One region of the Ancylobacter sp. IITR112 genome, then DNA from elsewhere that is predicted to be linked to it. Evidence: predicted binding sites of a transcription regulator. Region 1 holds the regulator's gene; each other region holds the start of a gene.
What was found. Region 1 encodes HrcA, which represses chaperone genes, less so after heat shock. Its sites were predicted from a motif close to GTTAGCACTCNCNNNNNGNGAGTGCTAAC; they were not measured.

Region 2: the regulator HrcA is predicted to act here: its motif matches at 4,158-4,186, upstream of AAC979_RS02230 (co-chaperone GroES).
Region 3: the regulator HrcA is predicted to act here: its motif matches at 4,258-4,286, upstream of groES (co-chaperone GroES).

The regions. Positions count from the first base shown of each region.
Region 1 is NZ_JBGCUS010000001.1:3,840,712-3,847,957, forward strand. It holds gene AAC979_RS18280 (alpha-ketoglutarate-dependent dioxygenase AlkB) at 1-472, shown strand, start outside; gene AAC979_RS18285 (hypothetical protein) at 527-1,501, shown strand; gene grpE (nucleotide exchange factor GrpE) at 1,574-2,191, opposite strand; gene hrcA (heat-inducible transcriptional repressor HrcA) at 2,271-3,371, opposite strand; gene rph (ribonuclease PH) at 3,530-4,243, shown strand; gene AAC979_RS18305 (non-canonical purine NTP pyrophosphatase) at 4,240-4,905, shown strand; gene hemW (radical SAM family heme chaperone HemW) at 4,898-6,073, shown strand; gene AAC979_RS18315 (penicillin-binding protein activator) at 6,084-7,246, opposite strand, start outside.
Region 2 is NZ_JBGCUS010000001.1:505,167-512,412, reverse strand. It holds gene AAC979_RS02245 (histidine kinase dimerization/phospho-acceptor domain-containing protein) at 1-2,546, opposite strand, end outside; gene AAC979_RS02240 (phasin family protein) at 2,864-3,238, shown strand; gene AAC979_RS02235 (phasin) at 3,476-4,000, shown strand; gene AAC979_RS02230 (co-chaperone GroES) at 4,250-4,537, shown strand; gene groL (chaperonin GroEL) at 4,612-6,252, shown strand; gene AAC979_RS02220 (ABC transporter permease) at 6,595-7,246, opposite strand, start outside.
Region 3 is NZ_JBGCUS010000001.1:2,024,917-2,032,162, forward strand. It holds gene AAC979_RS09840 (transglutaminase domain-containing protein) at 1-64, shown strand, start outside; gene AAC979_RS09845 (peptidase) at 186-926, shown strand; gene AAC979_RS09850 (SDR family oxidoreductase) at 1,205-1,951, shown strand; gene AAC979_RS09855 (omptin family outer membrane protease) at 1,961-2,959, opposite strand; gene AAC979_RS09860 (exopolysaccharide biosynthesis protein) at 3,060-3,725, opposite strand; gene AAC979_RS09865 (usg protein) at 3,783-4,118, opposite strand; gene groES (co-chaperone GroES) at 4,422-4,736, shown strand; gene groL (chaperonin GroEL) at 4,784-6,430, shown strand; gene AAC979_RS09880 (outer membrane protein) at 6,711-7,246, shown strand, end outside.

The DNA.
Region 1 (7,246 bases):
TTGCGGGCCGCTCGGCTGGGTGTCGGATGTCGGCGGCTATCGCTACCAGGAGACCCATCCCGAGACCGGCCGGCCCTGGCCGCCCTTCCCGCCGATGCTAAGCCGCGCCTGGGAGGAACTGGCCGGGCGCGCGCCGGCCCCGGAGGCGTGCCTGATCAACTGGTATGGGCCGCAGGCGCGCATGGGGCTGCATCAGGACCGCGACGAGGAGGAGTTCTCCGCCCCGGTGCTGTCGCTCTCGCTCGGCGACACGGCGCTGTTCCGCATCGGCGGCACCACCCGCAGCGACCCGACCCGCTCGCTCCGCCTCGCCTCCGGCGACGCGCTGCTGCTGTCCGGCCCGGCGCGGCTCGCCTTTCACGGGATCGACCGGCTCTATCCCGGCACATCAACCCTGCTGAAGCAGCCCGGGCGCATCAATCTGACGTTACGGCGGGTACGCCAGGCGGGGGCCGGCGAAATTCGGCCTTGATGAACGCGCAGAAAGGGCGAAGTTACAGCTTCCTTAAAGCCCGAAGGATTGCGAATGCGCCTTGTTGCCCGTTTTGCCGCCGCCGCCTTTTCCCTTGCGGTTTCACTTGCGGCCCTCGCCCTTCCCGCCACCGCCCAGACCATTTTCGCCAATGACGGCACGATCGGCCTCGTTCCGCCGGACGGCATGATGCCGGTTCCCGGCGTGCCCGGTTTCCAGGACCCGGCGGCCAAGGCGTCGATCCTGGTGCTTGAAATGCCCAAGCCCGCCTATGCCGAGATCACCACCAATGTCGCCACCAAGGAGCTGGAAAAGCAGGGCGTGACGGTGGAGGAGCGGCGCGACCTCACCCTGGCCGACGGCGTGCCGGCGGTGCTGCTCAAGGGCTTCCAGACCGTGGGTGCCGGTGCGCTGAAGAAGTGGATCCTCATCGCCGGCGGCAAGGACCAGACCGGCATGATCACGGTGCAGTTCCCCGAGGCCGCCGCCAGCCGCTACCCCGACGCCAAGGTGGAGGCGGCGCTGAAGACGGTGGTGTTCCGCGCCCCGCCGAGCCCCGAGGAAATGCTGGCCAAGCTGCCTTTCACTCTCGACCAGCTCAGCGGCTATCAGGTGATGAAGGTGATCGGCAGCAATGCCGTGCTGCTCACCAAGCCCGATGCGGACAAGCCGGCGGGCGAGGGCAAGGACGCGCCGCAGACCCAGTCCTTCTTCATCGTCGCCGTCGGTCCGGGCGATATTCGCGAGGAGGAGCGCGAGGCGGTGGCCAAGCGGGCGATCGCCAGCGTGCCGGGCATCAAGGAGCTGCGCGTCGAGCGCGGCGGGCCGCTGCGTGTCGGCGGCCAGCCCGGTTATGAGCTGATCGCCAATGCGGTCGACCAGCAGACCGGCCAGCCGGTGAAGGTGGCGCAATGGCTGAGCTTCGGTCGCAACGGCTATCTGCGCATGGTCGGCGTCGCGCCGGCGCAAACCTTCGAGGCCGATTACACCGCCATGCGCGCCGTGCGCGACGGCGTGACGCTGCGCTGATCCGGCGCCATTCCCCGACAAAAAAGGGCCCCGCGGGGCCCTTTTTCACGCGACATTCTGGCCGGCCGGCGTTCAGTTCGCGGCGGGCGCCTCGGCCGGCGCCGCCTTCGGGCCGCCCTTGGACACGCCGACCAGCGCCGGGCGCAGCACCCGCTCGCCGAGCTTGTAGCCGGGCTGGATGACCTGAACCACGGTGCCGGACGGCACCTCGGTATTGGGCACCTCGAACATCGCCTGATGCATGTTGGGGTCGAACCGGGCGCCTTCCGCCTCGATGCGCGCCACGCCATGCTTGGACAGCGCCTGCAGCAGCGCCCGGCTGGTCAGGTCGATGCCTTCCAGCAACGTCTTCAGCGTGCCGTCGGCCCTCGCGCGCGCCTCGGCGTCGATGGCGCCCAGCGCCCGCTCGAAATCGTCGGCGACGGTAAGGATGTCGCGGGCAAAGCCGGTGATGCCATAGACCTTGGCGTCGGCCACCTCGCGCTCGGCGCGGCGGCGCACATTGTCGGCCTCGGCGAAGGCGCGCAGGAACTTGTCCTTCAGCGCGGCGATCTCGGCCTCAAGCTGTTCCTTCTCGGCGGCGAAGGCGGCAGCGAGGTCGTCCGGCGCGGCCGCTGCGCCGGCCTCGGCGCCGACAGTCTGATCGCCCGTTTCGGGCTGGTCAGCCGGGGTGCGGTTCTCGTCGCTCATGAATACCTCGTCGAAGAATGAATGTGTCCGGCGGCAGCGCGCGCGGACGATCGCCATATCGGGGTGGAAGCGGCAAAAATCAAGCCGCGTCAATCCCCGGACCGGCGAGAACGCGGCTGACCACGCGGGCGGTGAAGTCCACCATCGGCACGATGCGGGCATAGTTGAGCCGGGTCGGGCCGATCACCCCGAGCACGCCCACCACCCTTCCCTGTCCGTCGCGATAGGGCGCGACGATGGTGGAGGAGCCGGACAGCGAGAACAGCTTGTTCTCCGAACCGATGAAGATGCGCAGGCCCTGAGCGTCCTCGGCCCGGCCCAGCAGGTCCACCACTTCCTGCTTGGCTTCGAGATCGTCGAACAGCAGCCGTACGCGCTCCAGATCCTCGATGGCACGCAGATCGTGCAGCAGCCGCGTCTGGCCGCGCACGATGAGGCGCCGCTCGGCCTTGTCGCCGCCGGACCAGCTTGCCATGCCGCTTTCCACCACCCGCGCGGTCACCTCGTCGAGCTCGGCGCGGCGGGCGGCGAGGGTGCGCTCCACCTCGGTGCGCAGCTCCGCCAGCGTGCGCCCGCGCGTCAGCGCACTGAGGAAATTCGTCGCTTCCACCAGCGCCGAGGACGGCAGGCCCTTGGGCAAGGGCACCAGCCGGTTCTCCACCTCGCCATCCTCGGAAACGAGGATCAGCAGCGCCCGGCTGGGGTCGAGCGGCACGAATTCGATATGTTTGAGCCGCACATCGGTCTTGCCTGTCGTGACGACGCCGGCCCCGCGCGAGAGGCCGGAGAGCAGGTTGGAGGCTTCCGCCAGAACCCCTTCCACCGTCTGCGCGCGGGCGGCGGCGCGCACCTGCGTCTCGATCGAATTGCGCTCGTCTTCCGAGACATCGCCGATTTCCAGCAGCGCATCGACGAAGAAGCGCAGCCCGCGCTCGGTCGGCAGCCGGCCGGCGCTGGTGTGCGGGGCGAAGATCAGCCCCGCCGCTTCGAGATCGGCCATGACATTGCGCACCGAGGCCGGTGACAGCGTCATCGGGATGAGGCGGGAAATATTGCGCGAGCCGGCCGGCTCGCCGGTGGCGAGATAGGTCTCGACGATCTGCCGGAAAATCTCGCGGGAGCGCTCATCGAGCCGTGCCAGCGAGGGTGCGGCGGCGGACAGAAATGGATCGAGGGGCATCGCGGGGCCTGTCCCTTGTCTCGTCTACCCGGTCATGGGTGACTATTATCTCGGTAATCGCCGCCCATCTACAAGCCGGGGCGGCGATTGCGCCCGGCCCGCGCCGCCCTTACAAGGTCCGGCCACAGGCTGGTGCCGCCCTTGAGGAGACCTTTCGCATGCGCCCTTCCCGCCGCCTTCCCGACGAGATGCGGGCCGTGAGCTTCGAGCGCGGCGTGCTGCGCCATGCCGAGGGTTCCTGCCTCGTCAAGTTCGGCGAAACCCATGTGCTCGTCGCCGCCACGCTGGAAGAGCGGCTGCCGCCCTGGCTGAAGGGGCAGGGGCGCGGCTGGGTGACGGCGGAATATGGCATGCTGCCGCGCGCCACCCATGAGCGCACCCGCCGCGAGGTGACCTCCGGCAAGCCGTCCGGCCGCACCCAGGAAATCCAGCGCCTGATCGGCCGTTCGCTGCGCGCGGTGGTCGATCTCGAAAAGCTCGGCGAGCGCCAGATCACCGTCGATTGCGACGTGATCCAGGCCGATGGCGGCACCCGCACCGCCTCCGTCACCGGGGCATGGATCGCCCTGCATGACTGCCTGAGCTGGATGAAGGCGCGCGGCATGCTGCCGGCCATCCCGCTGCGCGACCATCTCGCCGCCGTTTCCTGCGGCATTGTCGATGGCGAGCCACGGCTCGACCTCGACTATGCCGAGGATTCGGAGGCGCATACGGATGTGAACTTCGTGATGACCGGCTCGGGCGGCTTCGTCGAGGTGCAGGGCACCGCCGAGAAGACGCCGTTCACCGAGGACGAGTTCAACGCCATGCTCGGCCTCGCCCGCAAGGGCGTGGCCAAGCTGGTCGATCTGCAGAAGCTGGCGGTCGCATGAGCGCCGCCCCGCACCGGCGGCTGGAAGGCCGCATCGTCATCGCCACCCATAATCCGGGCAAGCTGGAGGAAATGCGCGGCCTGCTGGCTCCCTATGGCGTCGACGCCGTGTCCGCCGGCGAGCTCGGCCTGCCGGAGCCGGAGGAAACCGGGCTCACCTTCGGCGAGAATGCCCGCATCAAGGCGACCGCCGCCGCCAATGCCGCCGGGCTGCCGGCCTTCGCCGACGATTCCGGCCTGTGCGTCGATGCGCTGGGCGGGGCGCCGGGGCTGTTCACCGCCCGCTGGGCGGGGCCGGAAAAGGACTTCATGGCGGCGATGACCCGGGTGGAGGAAGAGCTGCGCGAGGCCGGGGCGGAACTTCCCGATCTGCGCGGGGCGCATTTCGTTTCCGCTCTGTGCCTGGCCTGGCCGGACGGGCATGTCGAGGAATTCGAGGGCGTGGTGAACGGCACGCTGGTATGGCCGCCGCGCGGGCCGGCGGGCTTCGGCTATGACCCGATGTTCCAGCCCGACGGCCAGCCGGACGACCATCCGCGGACCTTCGGCGAGATGAGCGGGGCCGAGAAGCACGGCCTGCCGCCGCTGGGGCGCGGCCTGTCGCACCGGGCGCGGGCGTTCATGGCGCTGGCGCAGGCCTGCCTCGGGGCGACGTTTGACTGAGCGCTCGCCCGCGCCGCCGCCGGCGGATCCCGGCTTCGGCGTCTATGTGCATTGGCCGTTCTGCAAGGCCAAATGCCCCTATTGCGACTTCAACTCGCATGTGCGTCACGCGCCGCCCGACCAGGCGCGCTTCGTCGCGGCGTTCCGCGCCGAGATCGCCCACACACGCGAACGCATCGGCCAGCGCCGCACCCACAGCGTGTTCTTCGGCGGCGGCACGCCTTCGCTGATGGAGCCAGAGACGGTCGGCGCCATTCTCGACGCCATCCATGCGGCATGGCCGCTGGATGCGGGCGCCGAGGTGACGCTGGAAGCCAACCCGACCAGCGTCGAGGCCGGCCGCTTTCGCGGCTATCGCGCGGCGGGGGTGAACCGCGTCTCGCTCGGCGTGCAGGCGCTGGACGATGCCGCGCTGAAGGCGCTGGGGCGGATGCACACGGCCGACGAGGCGCTGGGGGCGGTGGCGGTGGCGCGTGCCGCCTTCGAGCGTGTTTCCTTCGATCTCATCTATGCCCGGCCGGAGCAGCGGCCGCAGGACTGGGCCGCCGAACTCCGGCGCGCTATTGACGAGGGCTGCGAGCATCTCTCGCTTTACCAGCTCACCATCGAGGACGGCACGCCCTTCGCCGCGCTGCACCGCGCGGGCAAGCTGATCGTGCCGGAGGACGAGGTGGCCCGCGCGCTGTGGGACGTGACGCAGGAGACGACCCGCGCCGCCGGCCTCCCGGCCTATGAGATTTCCAACCATGCCCGCCCAGGGGCGGAGAGCCGGCACAATCTGCTCTATTGGCGCTATGGCGAATATGCCGGGATCGGCCCCGGCGCCCATGGGCGGCTCGATACGCCCGAGGGGCGCGTCGCCACCTCCACCGAGCGCGGGCCGGAGCAATGGGTGGCACGGGTCGAGGCGCAGGGTCACGGCGTGATCACTGATGAACCGCTCACCCGCGCCGAGCAGGCCGACGAATATTTGCTGATGGGCCTGCGCCTCGCCGAGGGCATCGACCGCGACCGCTTCGCCCGCCTCGCCGGGCGCGGTTTCGATCCCGCGCGGGTGGCGACGCTGCTGGACGACGGCATGATCGAGGAACTGCCGGGCCAGCGCCTGCGCGCCACCGCACTCGGCCTGCCGGTGCTGGACGCGATCGTCGCCGATCTCGCGGCGTGAGGACGACCGGCTACGTCGCCTGCGCGAAGCTGCGCGGGGCGGGGCTGACGATCTGGCTGGTGCCGCCTGAAATCTGCATCACCGCCAGCCCGCGCTGGTTGGTGCCGTCGGCGCGGAAGCGGAAAATGCCGTCAATGCCGGAAAAGCCCGAGGGATTCTGGATCGCCGCGTCGGTGATGCCGTTCTCGCCATAGTTGTTCACCAGCGCCGCCATCAGCGACACCGCGTCATGCGAAAGCGTGGTGGTGCGCACTGGCTCGCTGCCGAAGCGCGCCCGGTAGCGCGCGGCGAAGGCGCGGAAGCCGGATGTGTCGGGGGCGGCGAACAGGCCGCCATTGAGCGCGGGATTGGCAAACAGCCGGGCGTCGTCCCACAGGCCGGTGCCGATGAGCTGCTTGCCGGCGAGATTGGCTCCCGCACCGGTAAGCGCCTGCACGATCTGCGGCACGGTATCGGCGGCATCGGGCAGGAACACGGCATCGGCCTGCGCCACCGAGCCGGCGAGGCGGCGCGCGGCTTCCGCCGCCTGGCCGGGGCTGTAGCGTTCCAGCCCGACCACCCGCCCGCCGACGATTGGCACGGTCTCGCGGAAAGCGGCCTCGACCACCGAGCCATAGGCATTGTCCGGCACCAGCCCGGCATAGGAACGCCGGCCCTGCGCCGCGGTGTAGCGGATCACCCGTTCGACATCGTTCTGGGGCAGGAAGCTCAGGAGATAGACGCCCTGCGTCGCCACATTGGTGTCGGTGGAGAAGCCGACCAGCGGCACGCCGCGCTGGCGCGCCACCTGCCCGGCGGCGGCGACGGAATGGGCGAAGAGCGGGCCGATGAGCGCGCGCGCACCCTCGTCCAGCGCCTGGTTGGCCGCCGCCTGCGCGCCGGGGCCGGTGCCGCCATCATCCTTGATGATCAGCCTTATGCGGGCGCCTGAGAATTCCGACAGCGCCATTTCCGCGGCATTGCGCAGCGACAGCGCCACCGCGCCGGCATTGCCGCTGGCGCCGAGCGGCAGGATGAGGCCGATCGGCGTGCCGGAGCCGAGCCCGGCATTCGGGTCGGGCGGCGGCGCCTCCGGCATGGGCAGCGCCGCCTGCGGCGCGCTCATCTCCGGCCCGGAGGAACAGGCGGCCAGTCCCGCGGCGCCCGCCATCAGGAGGAAGCCGCGCCGGCTGG
Region 2 (7,246 bases), 3.3 Mb from region 1:
TCGGTCAGCGTCGTCGACAGGATCACCTGCCCGCCGGGCTTGGTGAACTTGATCGAGTTGGAGACGAGGTTCAGCACGATCTGGCGGATCGAGCGCGTGTCGGCCACCACAGGCGGCAGGTCGGTGGCGAGCGAGGAGCGGATGATGATACGCTCGCGGTTCGCCTGCGGCTGCATGATGCCCATGCATTGCTGCACCACCTCGTTCAGCGACACGCTGGTGAAGGCGAGGTCGAGCTTGCCGGCCTCGATCTTGGAGAGGTCGAGCAGATCGTTGATCAGCGAGACGAGGTGCTCGCCGGAAGCGTGGATGTCGCGCAGATAGTCGCGGTAGCGCTGGTTCTCCACCTGGCCGAAGCGCTCCTCCATCATCACTTCGGAGAAGCCGATGATGGCGTTGAGCGGGGTGCGGATCTCGTGGCTGATCTTGGCGAGGAAGTCGGACTTGGCGAGATTGGCGCGCTCGGCGAGCCGCTTGGCCTCGATCAGTTCCTCCTCGGCCCGCTTCCACTGGGTGATGTCGCGCAGCACGGCGCAGAACTTGCTGGGATCGTCGCCGACCCGGCCCACCGTCATGAACAGCGGGATCAGCCCGCCCTCGCGCACCCGGCCGATCACCTCGCGCCCGTCATTGAGCACGCTGGCGACGCCATTGGCGGCGAGGCCGTCGAGATAGTCGACAGCCGCACGGTGGCTTTCCGGCGCCAGCAGCAGGGTGAAGGATTCGCCCTTCACCTCGCCGGCATGGAAGCCGAACAGCGCCTCGGCCGGATGGTTCATTGACAGGATGGTGCCGGCGGCGTCGATCAGCACCACGCCGTCCGTGGCGGTGTCGAGAATGGCGCGCAGTTCGCGCCCGGCGCTTTCCGCCTCGCGCAGGGCGAGTTCGGCCTGGCGCAGGCGCTCATCGGCGGCGGCGCTGGCCTCGGCGGGCGCGGGCGGCGGCTCTGCCGTCGTGGAGCGGTGCAGCACATAGAGCATGGCCGCGCCACCCTCCCAGGGGGAGGACATCAGCCGCGCCTCGACCCGGATCGGCGCGCCCTCGGCGCCGACGATGGTGAGCGGCACGTCGCCGCCGCCCACCGCCGGGGCGGTGTCGAACAGGGCGGAAAGGCCGCCGGCTGCTTCCAGCGCGGCGAGGTCTTCATGTCCGGTCCAGTCGAGCAGGGCGCGATTGGCATAGAGCAGCCGGTCGCCGCGAAAGGCGAGCAGGCCGAGCGGCAGCCGGTCCAGCACCGGGCGTTCGCCTTCGGTGAGCACACGGCGCAGCCCGGCGGGCGTGCCGGGCGTTTCGGCGTTACGGCGGGCATCGCCGCGCGCTCCATCCGCCGCGTCGCTGGCGGAAAGACTCTCCGGCGGTGGCGCGGCGTCGCCCGCATCATTGGCGGCGGCCGAGACGAGCGTCGCCGGGGAAGCCGCCTCGCGCGTCGCTTCCGGCGCGGCTTCAGCCGGAGCTTCGGGCGCCGCATGCCGCGCTTCCGGGGCCGGCGCTTCGGGGGCGGCCGGCTCGCTGTCGTCGACGCCTTCCAGCCGCGCGCCAAGGGCGCGGGCGATCTCGCGGAAAGCGGTGCGCTCGCCGCTCGACAGCCCCTCCCAGGAGGAGCGGGCGGCGTCGCGGCCGGGCTCGGCCGCTCCGGCGCGCAGCGGCACCACATTGGCGGGCGAGGGCACGAGGCTCAGCGTCACCCGCATCGGCGGAACAGGCTCGGGCGGAACAGGCTCGGGCGGGAGAGGCTCGGGCGAGGCCGGCTCCGGCGGCCGCGTCTCCACGGGCGGCACCGGCCGGGATGCCGGGCGCTCCCCCGACGGCGCGGCGGCGGGAAGCTCGGCGGCGGGAAGCTCGGGCCGGGCGGGCGGGCTACCCGCCGCCAGTTCCAGCGGCCGGCGGCCCTTTATCACGCCGAAGCCGCGCATGCCGTCGCCGCGAATGGGCGCGCCGCCGAGTTCGATGTCGAGTCCCTCGCCGCCCGCCGTCGGCAGGTGCACCGCGAGATGGGTGAAGCTGCGCCCTTCCGTCACCGCGCGATGCGCGGCCGGCGCGCCGAGCGCGCGGAAGTCGCGGCCGGCGATCTCCTCCGGCGCGCGCTCCAGCGCGGCGGCGAGGCGCGGGTCGATGCGGTTCAGCCGCGCATCCGGGCCGGTGCTCCAGGTGAAGCGGGCCGGCGCCGGCGGCGCGGGCTCCGCCGCTGCGGCGGGAGCGTGGGCGGGTGCCGGCGCGCGCGGCGGCGCGGCATCGAGGCCGACCAGCAGCAGCGCGCGGGCGGGACCGGCGGCGAGCAGCGAGCAGGCGAAAGTGGCGGGGGTGAGCGCGCCGGGCAGGCGCAGCCGCTCCAGCCGCGCCGGGCGGGCGGGGCGCAGTGTGCCGGCGAGGCGGGGGGCGAGCGAGGCCAGCGTCGCCGCGTCCAGCAGCGCCCGGCCGGCCGCATTGGCGGCGATCGGCGTGCCATCGGCGCGCACCAGCACGGCCGGCGCCGCGCCGGCAAGCGCGCTCGCCGCCTGGGCCCGCAAGGTCTGCGTCGCCGATGTGCCGTGCTCGTCCGTGTTCATGAGCGCCCGAATGATCCCGCCGGTACGAACCGGAAGCCGCCGCCGGTCCGGTTAAGACCTGCGGCTTCTTCCAGACAATAATGCGGGCCGGCGCCGCTTGCCATGCGCCGCCTTCCCTGTCGCGCCAGCTTCACCTTTTCCGGTTAATCCCTTGCCACCGATCCCGGTTAACCAACTGCAACCGGCCGGGCCATGTGGGCGCAATTTCCGTTGCGTTTTGCGCGCCGCCTACTACTTTAGATGTAGGCATCCGGCCGGATGGACGTGCCTTCCGTTGCGTCTACACTCCCTTTTCGTCCTCTGGAGGAGTTTTCGCCATGGCCGACACCCCGAAACTCGACGTGCCTCCCGAACTGCGCACCCTTGCCGAGCAGGGCGTCGGACAGGCGCGCGCGGCGATGGACGGCTTCCTCAATGCCGCGCACAAGGTGCTCGACGACGCCAGCCGGCAGGTCGACAGCGCCCAGGGCAACGCCCGCGAGATCGGCCGCACCACGCTGGATTTCGCCGAGGCGAACATCGCCGCCGGCTTCGACTTCGCCTCCCGCCTCGCCAAGGCGACGACGCTGGACGAATGGACCCGGCTGCACGCCGACTATGTAAAGGAGCAGGCGAGCCGCCTCGCCGAGCAGGCCAAGGCGCTCGGCCAGCACGCCAGCGCCGCCGCGCCCTTCGGCAAGGGCGGCAAGTAGCCGCCGCTCCCGCCGGAACGGGGGCGCCGCGCCGCCGCTCGAAAAAAGTCGAAAAAAATTGCCTCGACGGGCATTTTGTGCATTGCAATATGATGCTGCATTGCACAAATATAGCGGACAAGACAGGGCAGAGGGTCGGGTTTCACTCGGACAGGCCTTTGCCGGTCAGGGCGCGGCCGCGGGCGCGGAGCGGTCGGCCCCCATTGCCAATCCGCCGCGACTGCGAGGAGAACACCCATGGTCGACGCTGCCCCCGCTACCCCTGCCACTCCGGCGCCCGCCGCCAAGAAGACCGCCAAGGCCGCCGCTGCGGCGTTCGAGGCGTCCATGCCCAAATTCGAAATGCCGAAGTTCGACATGCCTTCCGCTGTGGAAGTGCCCGCCGTGATGCGCGAAATGGCCGAGAAGAGCGTGCAGAACGCGCGCGAGACCTATGAGAAGTTCAAGGCCAACGCCGAAGAAACCACCGACCTGCTCGAAGACACCTATTCCACCGCCTCGCGCGGCCTCGCCGAATATAATACGGCGGCGCTGGAATCGCTGCGGACCAATGTGAACGCCGCCTTCGACTATATGGGCGCGCTGTTCGGCGCCAAGAGCGTGTCGGAAGCGGTGGAGCTCTCCACCGGCCACCTGCGCAAGCAGTTCGATGTGCTCTCGGCCCAGACCAAGGAACTCTCGACCCTCGCCCAGAAGGTCGCCACCGACACCGCCGAGCCGATCAAGGCCTCGGTCGAGAAGAACATCAAGAAGTCGGCCTGACCGCCGCTTCCCTCCCCCGTGAAACCCGGTCCGCGCCCCGCGCGGGCCGGGTTTTTTCATGCCCCGCCGCGCGGGCCCGCAGATGACGGTTTATGACGGCGCGATCGCCCTGCCCCGCGCTTGACTCAATCCGGTACCATTCCTATCTCGGCGACGGTTTGGCACTCGCTATCCAAGAGTGCTAATACGCTGCTCACCAGCGCCGCACCGGCGCGCGACAGGAAGACCGAGGATCTACCGATGGCCCAGTTGAAGTTCCGCCCCCTGCACGACCGCATCGTGGTGAAGCGCCTCGACGCCGAAGAGAAGACGGCGGGCGGCATCATCATCCCCGACAGCGCCAAGGAAAAGCCCTCGCAGGGCGAAGTTCTCTCCGTGGGCCCCGGCGCCCGCGACGAAGCCGGCAAGCTCGTCCCGCTCGATGTGAAGGCCGGCGACAAGGTGCTGTTCGGCAAGTGGTCGGGCACCGAGGTCAAGATCGACGGTCAGGACCTCCTGATCATGAAGGAATCCGACGTGATGGGCATCGTCGGCTGAGCCGACGCGATGAGCATGGTCGGCTGAGCCGACTTTCGCTCCCCCGGACCCACTGAATTTCAGGAGTAGGCCAGATGGCTGCCAAAGACGTTAAATTTGCCGGCGATGCCCGCGAGCGGATGCTGCGCGGCGTCGACATCCTCGCCAATGCGGTGAAGGTCACGCTCGGCCCCAAGGGCCGCAATGTCGTGATCGAGAAGAGCTTCGGCGCCCCCCGCATCACCAAGGACGGCGTCACCGTCGCCAAGGAAATCGAGCTTGAGGACAAGTTCGAGAATCTCGGCGCCCAGCTCGTGCGTGAAGTCGCCTCCAAGACCAATGATCTCGCCGGCGATGGCACCACCACCGCCACCGTTCTCGCCCAGGCGATCGTGCGCGAAGGCGCCAAGTTCGTCGCCGCCGGCATGAACCCGATGGACCTCAAGCGCGGCGTCGATCTCGCCGTGGTCGAGGCGATCAAGGACATCGAGAAGCGCGCCAAGAAGGTGAAGAACAGCGACGAAGTCGCTCAGGTCGGCACCATCTCCGCCAATGGCGATGCCTCCATCGGCCAGATGATCGCCGGCGCCATGCAGCGCGTGGGCAATGAGGGCGTCATCACCGTCGAGGAAGCCAAGACCGCCGAGACCGAGCTCGACGTGGTCGAAGGCATGCAGTTCGACCGTGGCTACCTCTCCCCCTATTTCATCACCAATGCCGAGAAGATGACGGTGGATCTGGAAGATCCCTACATGCTCATCTTCGACAAGAAGCTCTCCGGCCTGCAGGCGATCCTGCCCGTGCTCGAAGCCGTGGTGCAGTCGGGCAAGCCCCTGCTCATCATCGCCGAGGACGTGGAAGGCGAGGCTCTGGCCACGCTCGTGGTCAACAAGCTGCGCGGTGGCCTCAAGGTCGCGGCGGTGAAGGCGCCGGGCTTCGGCGACCGCCGCAAGGCCATGCTGGAAGACATCGCCGTCCTCACCGGCGGCCAGGTCATTTCCGAAGAGCTCGGCATCAAGCTGGAAAGCGTCAATCTCTCCATGCTCGGCCGCGCCAAGAAGGTGCTGATCGAGAAGGAAAAGACCACGATTGTCGACGGCGTCGGCAAGAAGAAGGACATCGAGGGCCGCGTCGCGCAGATCAAGGCGCAGATCGAGGAAACCACCTCGGACTACGACCGCGAGAAGCTGCAGGAGCGTCTCGCCAAGCTCGCCGGCGGCGTCGCGGTGATCCGCGTCGGCGGCGCGACCGAAGTCGAAGTGAAGGAAAAGAAGGACCGCATCGACGACGCGCTGAACGCCACCCGCGCGGCGGTGCAGGAAGGCATCGTCCCCGGCGGCGGCATCGCCCTGCTGCGCGCCAAGAAGGCGGTCGAGAAGCTCACCTCCGACAATCCGGACATCCAGGCCGGCATCAAGATCGTGCTGCGCGCGCTTGAAGCCCCGATCCGCCAGATCGCCGAGAATGCCGGCGTGGAAGGTTCGATCGTGGTCGGCAAGGTGCTGGAGACCAAGGACCAGAACTTCGGCTTCAACGCCCAGACCGAGCAGTTCGTCGACATGATCGCCTCCGGCATCGTCGACCCGGCCAAGGTCGTGCGCACCGCGCTGCAGGACGCCGGCTCCGTCGCCGGCCTGCTCATCACCACCGAAGCCATGATCGCCGACGCGCCCAAGCGCGACAGCGGCGCCCCCGCCATGCCGGGCGGCGGCGGCATGGGCGGCATGGACTTCTGAGGAAGTCCATCCGCCCCTGCGGTTGGTTGAGTGCCTGAGCCGGGCAGGCCCGGCTCAGGTGGCGGCATGGATTTCTGAGAAAGTCCATTCGCCCCTGCTTGGCGCTGAGTGCCGAAGCCGGGCTTGCCCGGCTTCGGTGGCGGCAGGGATTTATGACGAAGTTCATTCGCTTCGGAGACACATCGAGGGCGCGGCGCAAGTCGCGCCCTCTTTGCTGACACCCCGCCCCCCGCACGCCCTCATCCCCGGGCTTGACCCGGGGACCAAGCCCCGCCGCCCGTTCCGCGCTGAAAAAATCCGGGGAGCCAGGCCAACCCGGCCAGGAGGGATGGGCGGGAACCCTCAGCCCTGGCGCGGCCGGGCGAGGCGGGCGAGCAGGATCACCGGCACCAGCCCGACCAGCACGATGAGCAGCGCGGCCAGCGCGCCGTCCTCATAGGTGCCGCGCGCCGCCTCGGCATAGACGTGGCTCGCCAGCGTCTCGAAGTTCAGCGGGCGCAGCATCAGCGTCGCCGGCAGTTCCTTCATGCAGTCGACGAACACCAGCAGCGCCGCGGTGGCCAGCGCCGGCCGCAGCATCGGCAGATGGATCAGCCGCACCACGCCGCCGGGCGTCTCGCCGAGGCTGCGCGCCGCCATGTCGAGCGTCGGGCCGACCTTGCCATAGCCCGCCTCCAGCCCGCCAATGGGAATGGCGAGGAAGCGGATGACATAGGCGATGATCAGCGCCGCGCCGGAACCCGAGATCAGCAGGCCGGTGGAAACACCCGTCAGGCGCTCGGAGAGGTGCGAGACCAGATTGTCGAAGCCGGCCAGCGGCACCAGCAGGCCGACCGCCAGCACCGTGCCGGGCACGGCATAGCCGAGGCTCGCCATCCGCAGCGCCAGCGTGCCGCGCAGCGCGCCGGTGCGCAGCGCCACCACCACGGCGAAGCCCAGCACCAGCGCCAGCGCCGTGCCGAGCGCGGCGAACAGCGCGGTGTTGGCCGCCTCG
Region 3 (7,246 bases), 1.8 Mb from region 1:
CGGCGACGAACAACTGACCGTCGCGCTCAAGGTCGACCAGTCGAGCCGGCAGGTTCAGGGCTGAGCGTCGCGCCGTTTGCGCCGTGCACAGGTGCCGCCGAGGTTGCCCGGCGGGAAAGCGGCCCGGTATAAGGGCCCGGGGTAGCGTCGCATGACGGCCGGCGCGGATGGGGGAAGTGCCTTTCATGACCTATTGTTGCGGCATTCTGGTGCGTGACGGCCTCGTCATGATCGCCGATACGAGGACCAATGCCGGCCTCGACAACGTCTCGACCTTCCGCAAGCTGCACGTCTTCGAGGAACCCGGCCGGCATGTGCTGGCGCTCTCCACCGCCGGCAACCTGTCGATCTCGCAGGCGGTGATCAGCACGCTGCAGGAGGGGCTGGACAATCCGGAGACCGGGGCCAAGGACACGCTGGCCACCTGCACCAGCATGTTCCGCGCCACCCAGCTTGTCGGGCGGGCGGTGCGCCATGTGCATGAACTCTACGGCGCCGCGCTGAAGGAAGCGGATGTGCGCTTCGACGTTTCGTTCCTGTTCGGCGGGCAGGTGAATGGCGGGCGCATGCGGCTGTTCATGATCTACGCCGCCGGCAATTTCATCGAATGCACCAGCGACACGCCCTTCCTGCAGATCGGCGAGCATAAATATGGCAAGCCGGTGCTCGATCGCTCCATCACCTATGACACCGATCTCTACGACGCGCTGAAATCCGGCCTGATCTCGATGGATTCGACCATGCGCTCGAATCTCGGCGTGGGCATGCCGATCGACATTCTGGTGGCGCGACGCGACGCCGGGCAGGCGGAACTGAACTATCGCATCGAGCCGGGCGAACCCTATTTCCACGATCTGCGCGAGCGCTGGTCGGCGGCGCTGCGGGCAGCGCATACCTCGATCCCCCGCCCGCCCTATGGGCGCTGATCGGCCCGCCGACGCAAGAAGGGCCATCCGCATGGTCCTGCGGACGGCCCTTTCCTGCGCGCATCACCGGCAGTGGCGCGCAATATCCGCTCACCGTCAGGTGAGAAGATAAAGAATGATGATGATCGGAATCGGAATACCGATAAGCCACATAAGAATCGCAGGCATCGCACTGTCCTCCGCCGTTGATGACATGGTGTTCGCCTTGACAACGCCGGAATTGCTTTAGGGTTCCTGTCAAAATAACACGCGGCGCCGCACGCGCCGGGGAGGACAACATGAACGCCACGCGCATCGCCCTCGTCACCGGCGCCGGCACCGGCATCGGCAAGGCCGCCGCCCTCGCCCTCGGCGAGGCCGGCTTCACCGTGGTGCTCGCCGGCCGGCGCGCCGAGCCGCTGGAGCAGGTCGCCGCCGCCATGGACGGCAGGGGCCATGCGATCCCCGCCGATGTCGCCGATCCTGCCTCGGTGGCGGCGCTGTTCGACGCGGTGGCGCAACGCTTCGGCCGACTCGACGTGCTGTTCAACAATGCCGGCGGCTGGTCACCGGCGACGCCGATCGAGGACATCCCCCTCGCCGACTGGCAGCATGTGGTGAATGTGAACCTGACCGGGGTGTTTCTGTGCATCCAGCACGCCATGCGGCTGATGAAGGCGCAGGACCCCAAGGGCGGGCGCATCATCAATAATGGCTCGATCTCGGCCCACGCCCCGCGCCCGCTCACCGGCCCCTATACCGCCACCAAGCACGCGGTGACCGGGCTGACCAAGCAGGTGGCGCTGGAAGGGCGGGCGCACAACATCGCCTGCGGCCAGATCGACATCGGCAATGCCGACACCGACATGGCGGTGAAGATGAAGACCGGCATTCTGCAGCCCAATGGCCAGATCATGGTCGAGCCGACCTTCGACCCCGCCCATGCCGGCCGGGCGGTGGCGCATATGGCGAGCCTGCCGCTCGACGCCAACATCCTCACCATGACGATCATGGCCAGTGCCGCGCCCTTTGTCGGGCGGGGGTGAGGGGGAGCCTCAGAACGCCAGCCGGAAGCCGGCGGAGACGGTGGTGGCCTGGAAGTCCATTCCCGCCCCGTCATCCATCGTCTCCAGCAGCGCGCCGGTGGTCATGTCATACATGGACGTGTCGCCGGTGCCGCGGAAATAGGTATCCAGTTCCACGCCGAGATAGAACCGGGCCTGCGCGCTGAGGGCGTAATCCGCACGCGCTCCGACGGTGAGGAACGGCAGAGTGCCGATATCGTCCTCGAAGCGCAGCTTGCGGAAGTAATGGTGGTCGGTGTCGTTGGCGGAGAAGGTCAGCCCGCCCTTGACCAGCGCGGTGAGCGTCCAGGCGTCGCGGGCGAGTTCCGTCTCCACGCCGAGGAACACGCCGGCATAGCGCTGCTGGTAGTCGATGGTCGGCAGGGTGGTGTAGTCGAATTTCGGTGAATCGCGGAAACCGTTGCGGCTGTAGATGGAGGGACCGTCATTGGCGGTCCATTTGATGTCGGTGTATTTGAAGCCCGCCTGCAGCGTGAGCCGGCTTCCCTCCGAGAGCGCGAAGCGCCGGCCCAGCGCCGCGTCGATATCGACATAATGGTCGAGCGTGGTGGAGGGATGGGTGGAGTAATGCGTCCAGTCCGCGGCGGCATAGCTGCGGACAAAGGGGGTGAGCCAGTCGAAATCGCGCATGTGGCTGCTGCCGGAAAAGCCGAGCTTGCCATTGGCGGAGAACACCACGTTCTCCCACAGCTCCACCTTCAGCGCGGCGGTGGCGACCGGCGCGTCGCTCTCCCAGATCAGCCGGCTGATGCGGTTGCCGTTCTCATAGACATATTCATTGGCGGTGATCCAGCTATAGCCGAAGCCGGCCCGCAGCGTGACCTCCTCACCGGGCGTGGCGAAGATCATCTGTTCGGGCACCCCGGCGGAGGGCAGGCCGGACGAGCCGATGTCGGCGGCGGGGCTCGGCCCGAGCGACGCGACAAACAGGCCCGCACCGGCCAGTACCCACCGCGCGAACATCGTCATGACCTGCTCCCCCGCCCCATTCCCCTAAGGAATAGGGGCCGGCGGCGAAGCCTGTCCAGCACCTGTTAAGCGCTTGAAACAGCTTCTTGTTCTGACGGTTTCAGAACACCGCCAGCGCGCCCTGGAACAGCAGCCAACTCAGCAGGCCCATCACCCCGAAGCTGATCAGCGTCGCCACGACGCCCGCCAGAATGAACACCCCGTCGCGTTCGACAAGGCCCAGGCCGAGAATCACCACGGCGATGCCGGGCGGCAGATTGCCGAAGATCGGGATCGGCAGCAGCAGCAAGAGGCCGAGCACCACCACCAGCCCGCCGAGCACGAAGCGGGCCGAGGGCGAGGAGAAATAGGGCAGGCGCGGGCGGGAATAGCCCTCGAAGCGGCGGATCAGCTTCAGCGAGCCGTTGACGATCTTCTCCAGCAGCCCGCGCGAGATGGTGCGGTTGGCGAGCCAGCGCGGCAGCCAGAGTTCGTCGCGCCCCACCAGCATCTGCGCGCCGACAAGACAGAGCAGAATGCCGCACAGCACCGGCAGGCCCGGCGGCATCGGCAGGCAGTTCGGCAGGCCGAGCAGCAGGATGGACAGGCCGAAGGCGCGGTTGCGCAGCGCATGCACGATCTCGCCGACACCGATCCGCTCCGCCGAATGGGCGGTGACGATTGCGGAGAGCAATTCCGACGTGCGGGGAGAACGATGATCCACCAGCGTGACCAGGCTGCCTGACTTTCCTCGGGCGCCGGACCGGCCCCCTTTGTCCGCGCTCATAGCACGTCACGCGCGGCAATAAGAGGGCAGGCTGCCCAAAAGAACGGCCGGCAGGGGTCAGTTGAGGCGGAACTCCCCATCCACGCGCCGCAATTCCGCCGGGCCGATCAGGCGTGCATGCGCCACCCGCACCGAGTGCAGCGGCCCTTCAAGCTCCCGCTTCCAGAAGGCGAGAAAGCGGTTCAGCTCCGGGAAATGCGGGCACAGATCATAATGCTGCCAGAGAAAGCTCTGCAGAATCCCGGGATGGTCGGGCATGCGGTAGAGAATATGGGCGGTGGTCAGGCCATAGCCTTCGAGCTGCCGACGGAAATCCGCCGAGACGCGCCCTGTCTCCCCCTGCCCCGCTTCCGGCGATGCGGCACCACGCAACGAAATCCCCTGTTCAGCCATGCGAAACCTCCTTTCGCGACGATGGGGCAAGTGTGCGGCGGGTGCGGTCCTCGGGCAAGGTTAAAATTGTCAATTCACGTTCAAAATCAATGCACTAGCAGCATATACGACAGAGTGCTGACAGCGCCGCCAGCGCCCGCTTGGCACTCTCGCGCCGAGACTGCCAATTTTTTCCCGTCCGCACCTTGCGCCCCCTTTCCCCGGCGCCTAGATGTCGCACGGCACCGCGCGACACCCCATGCCGACCGGGCTGGCGGGCGCGGTGATCAGGATCAAACGATCGTTCACGATTGGAGAGAGCCGATGAAGTTCCGTCCCCTGCATGACCGCGTGGTGGTCAAGCGTATCGAAGCGGAAGAGAAGACCGCGGGCGGCATCATCATTCCCGATACGGCCAAGGAAAAGCCCTCGCAGGGCGAAGTCGTCGCCGCCGGCCCCGGGGCCCGCGACGAGGCCGGCAAGCTGGTCCCGCTCGATGTGAAGGCGGGCGACCGCGTGCTGTTCGGCAAGTGGTCGGGCACCGAGGTCAAGATCGACGGCGTCGACTACCTCATCATGAAGGAGTCCGACATCCTTGGCGTGCTCGAAGGCGTCGCCGCCTCCAAGAAGGCCGCCTGAGCCAGCCTCTTCCCGCTGCTCGCAACGCATCACCGGAGTAAAATATCATGTCCGCCAAAGAAGTTAAGTTCGCTGGCGACGCGCGCGAGAAGATGCTGCGCGGCGTCGACATTCTCGCCAACGCCGTCAAGGTCACGCTCGGCCCCAAGGGCCGCAACGTCGTGATCGAGAAGAGCTTCGGCGCTCCCCGCATCACCAAGGACGGCGTCACCGTCGCCAAGGAAATCGAACTCGAGGACAAGTTCGAGAACATGGGCGCGCAGATGGTGCGCGAAGTGGCCTCGAAGTCCAACGACCTCGCCGGCGACGGCACCACCACCGCCACCGTGCTGGCCCAGGCCATCGTGAAGGAAGGCGCTAAGTCGGTCGCCGCCGGCATGAACCCGATGGACCTCAAGCGCGGCATCGACCTCGCGGTCGAGGCGATCGTCGCCGACCTCAAGAAGAACGCCCGCAAGGTGACCTCCAACTCCGAGATCGCCCAGGTCGGCACCATCTCCGCCAATGGCGACTCCGAGATCGGCAAGTATCTCGCCGAGGCGATGGAGAAGGTTGGCAATGAGGGCGTGATCACCGTCGAGGAAGCCAAGACCGCCGAGACCGAGCTCGACGTGGTCGAGGGCATGCAGTTCGACCGTGGCTACCTCTCCCCCTACTTCATCACCAATGCCGAGAAGATGCGGGTCGAGTTCGAGGACCCCTACATCCTCATCCACGAGAAGAAGCTGTCGGGCCTGCAGGAACTGCTGCCGGTGCTCGAAGCCGTGGTGCAGACCTCCAAGCCGCTCCTGATCATCGCCGAGGACATCGAGGGCGAGGCTCTCGCCACCCTCGTCGTCAACAAGCTGCGCGGCGGCCTCAAGGTCGCGGCGGTGAAGGCCCCCGGCTTCGGTGATCGCCGCAAGGCCATGCTGCAGGATATCGCCATCCTGACCGGCGGCACCGCCATCTCCGACGATCTCGGCATCAAGCTCGACACCGTGACGCTCGCCATGCTCGGCCGCGCCAAGAAGGTCGTGCTCGAGAAGGAGAACACCACCATCGTCGACGGCGCCGGCTCCAAGAAGGACATCGAGGACCGCGTCGCGCAGATCAAGGCGCAGATCGAGGAGACCACCTCGGACTATGACCGCGAGAAGCTGCAGGAGCGCCTCGCCAAGCTCGCCGGCGGCGTCGCGGTGATCCGCGTCGGCGGCGCGACCGAAGTCGAAGTGAAGGAAAAGAAGGACCGCGTTGACGACGCGCTGCACGCCACCCGCGCGGCGGTCGAGGAAGGCGTGCTCCCGGGCGGCGGCGTCGCCCTGCTGCGCTCGCTCAAGGCGCTGGACAGCGTCGAGACGGCCAATGCCGACCAGAAGACCGGCGTCGACATCGTCCGCAAGGCGGTGCAGTACCCGGCGCGCCAGATCGCCAGCAATGCCGGCGAAGACGGCTCGCTGATCGTCGGCCGCATCCTTGAGAAGAACGACTACGCCTTCGGCTTCAACGCCCAGACCGGCGAATATGTCGACATGTACAAGGCGGGCGTCATCGACCCGGCCAAGGTGCTGCGCTCGGCGATCCAGAACGCCGCCTCGGTGGCTTCGCTGCTGATCACCACCGAAGCCATGATCGCCGACCTGCCCAAGAAGGGCGGCGCGGCCCCCGCCATGCCCGGCGGCGGCATGGGCGGCATGGGCGGCATGGACTTCTGAGGAAGTCCATTCCCCTTCGGCTGATGAAGTGCCGAAGCCGGCGACAGCCGGCTTCGGGGGCGGCGGGGACTTCTGCAGAAGTCCCACGCTGATAGAAAGAGAGAGGGCGTGGCGCGAGCCGCGCCCTTTTTCGTGCCGGCGCGGCGCCAGGCGGTATTGCAGGGCCGATTCTGTTGCATCAAAGACGCATGCCCGCGAACAGCAGCGAACCGGGCGGTTCGAGGCGAACCCTCTGTCGGGAAACGCATTGTCCCGGCAGTTCGCTCATCTGGAGAACCCCATGAACCGCCCGCTGCTGAACCGCTCGCTGCTTCTCGGCGCCGCCTGCCTGCTGGCCTCCGGCACCGCCGGCGTCGCCGCCGATCTGCCCTACCCCGTCAAGGCCCAGCCGGTGCAGGTGTTCGTGCCCGCCTTCTCCTGGACCGGACTCTATCTCGGCGGCAATGCCGGCTATGCCTGGGGCGAATCGAAGGGCTCCGACGTCGCGTTCTTCGACAGCACCGGCGGCGTCTACACCCCCGCGCCGGGCCTGTATTTCGGCAATGACGTGAATTTCGGCAATATGGATGGCTGGGTCGCCGGTGGCCAGATCGGCTATAATTACCAGTTCACCAACAATGTCGTCGTCGGCATCGAGGCGGACTTCCAGTGGACCGGCGCCGAGGACAGTCTCGCCTTCTACGCCACGCCGGGCGGCCCCTACTACCAGACCAGCGCCGAACTCGAATGGTTCGGCACGGTGCGCGCCCGCCTCGGCTATGCCTTCGACCGGCTGCTGGTCTACGGCACCGGCGGCTTCGCCTATGGCAAGGTCAG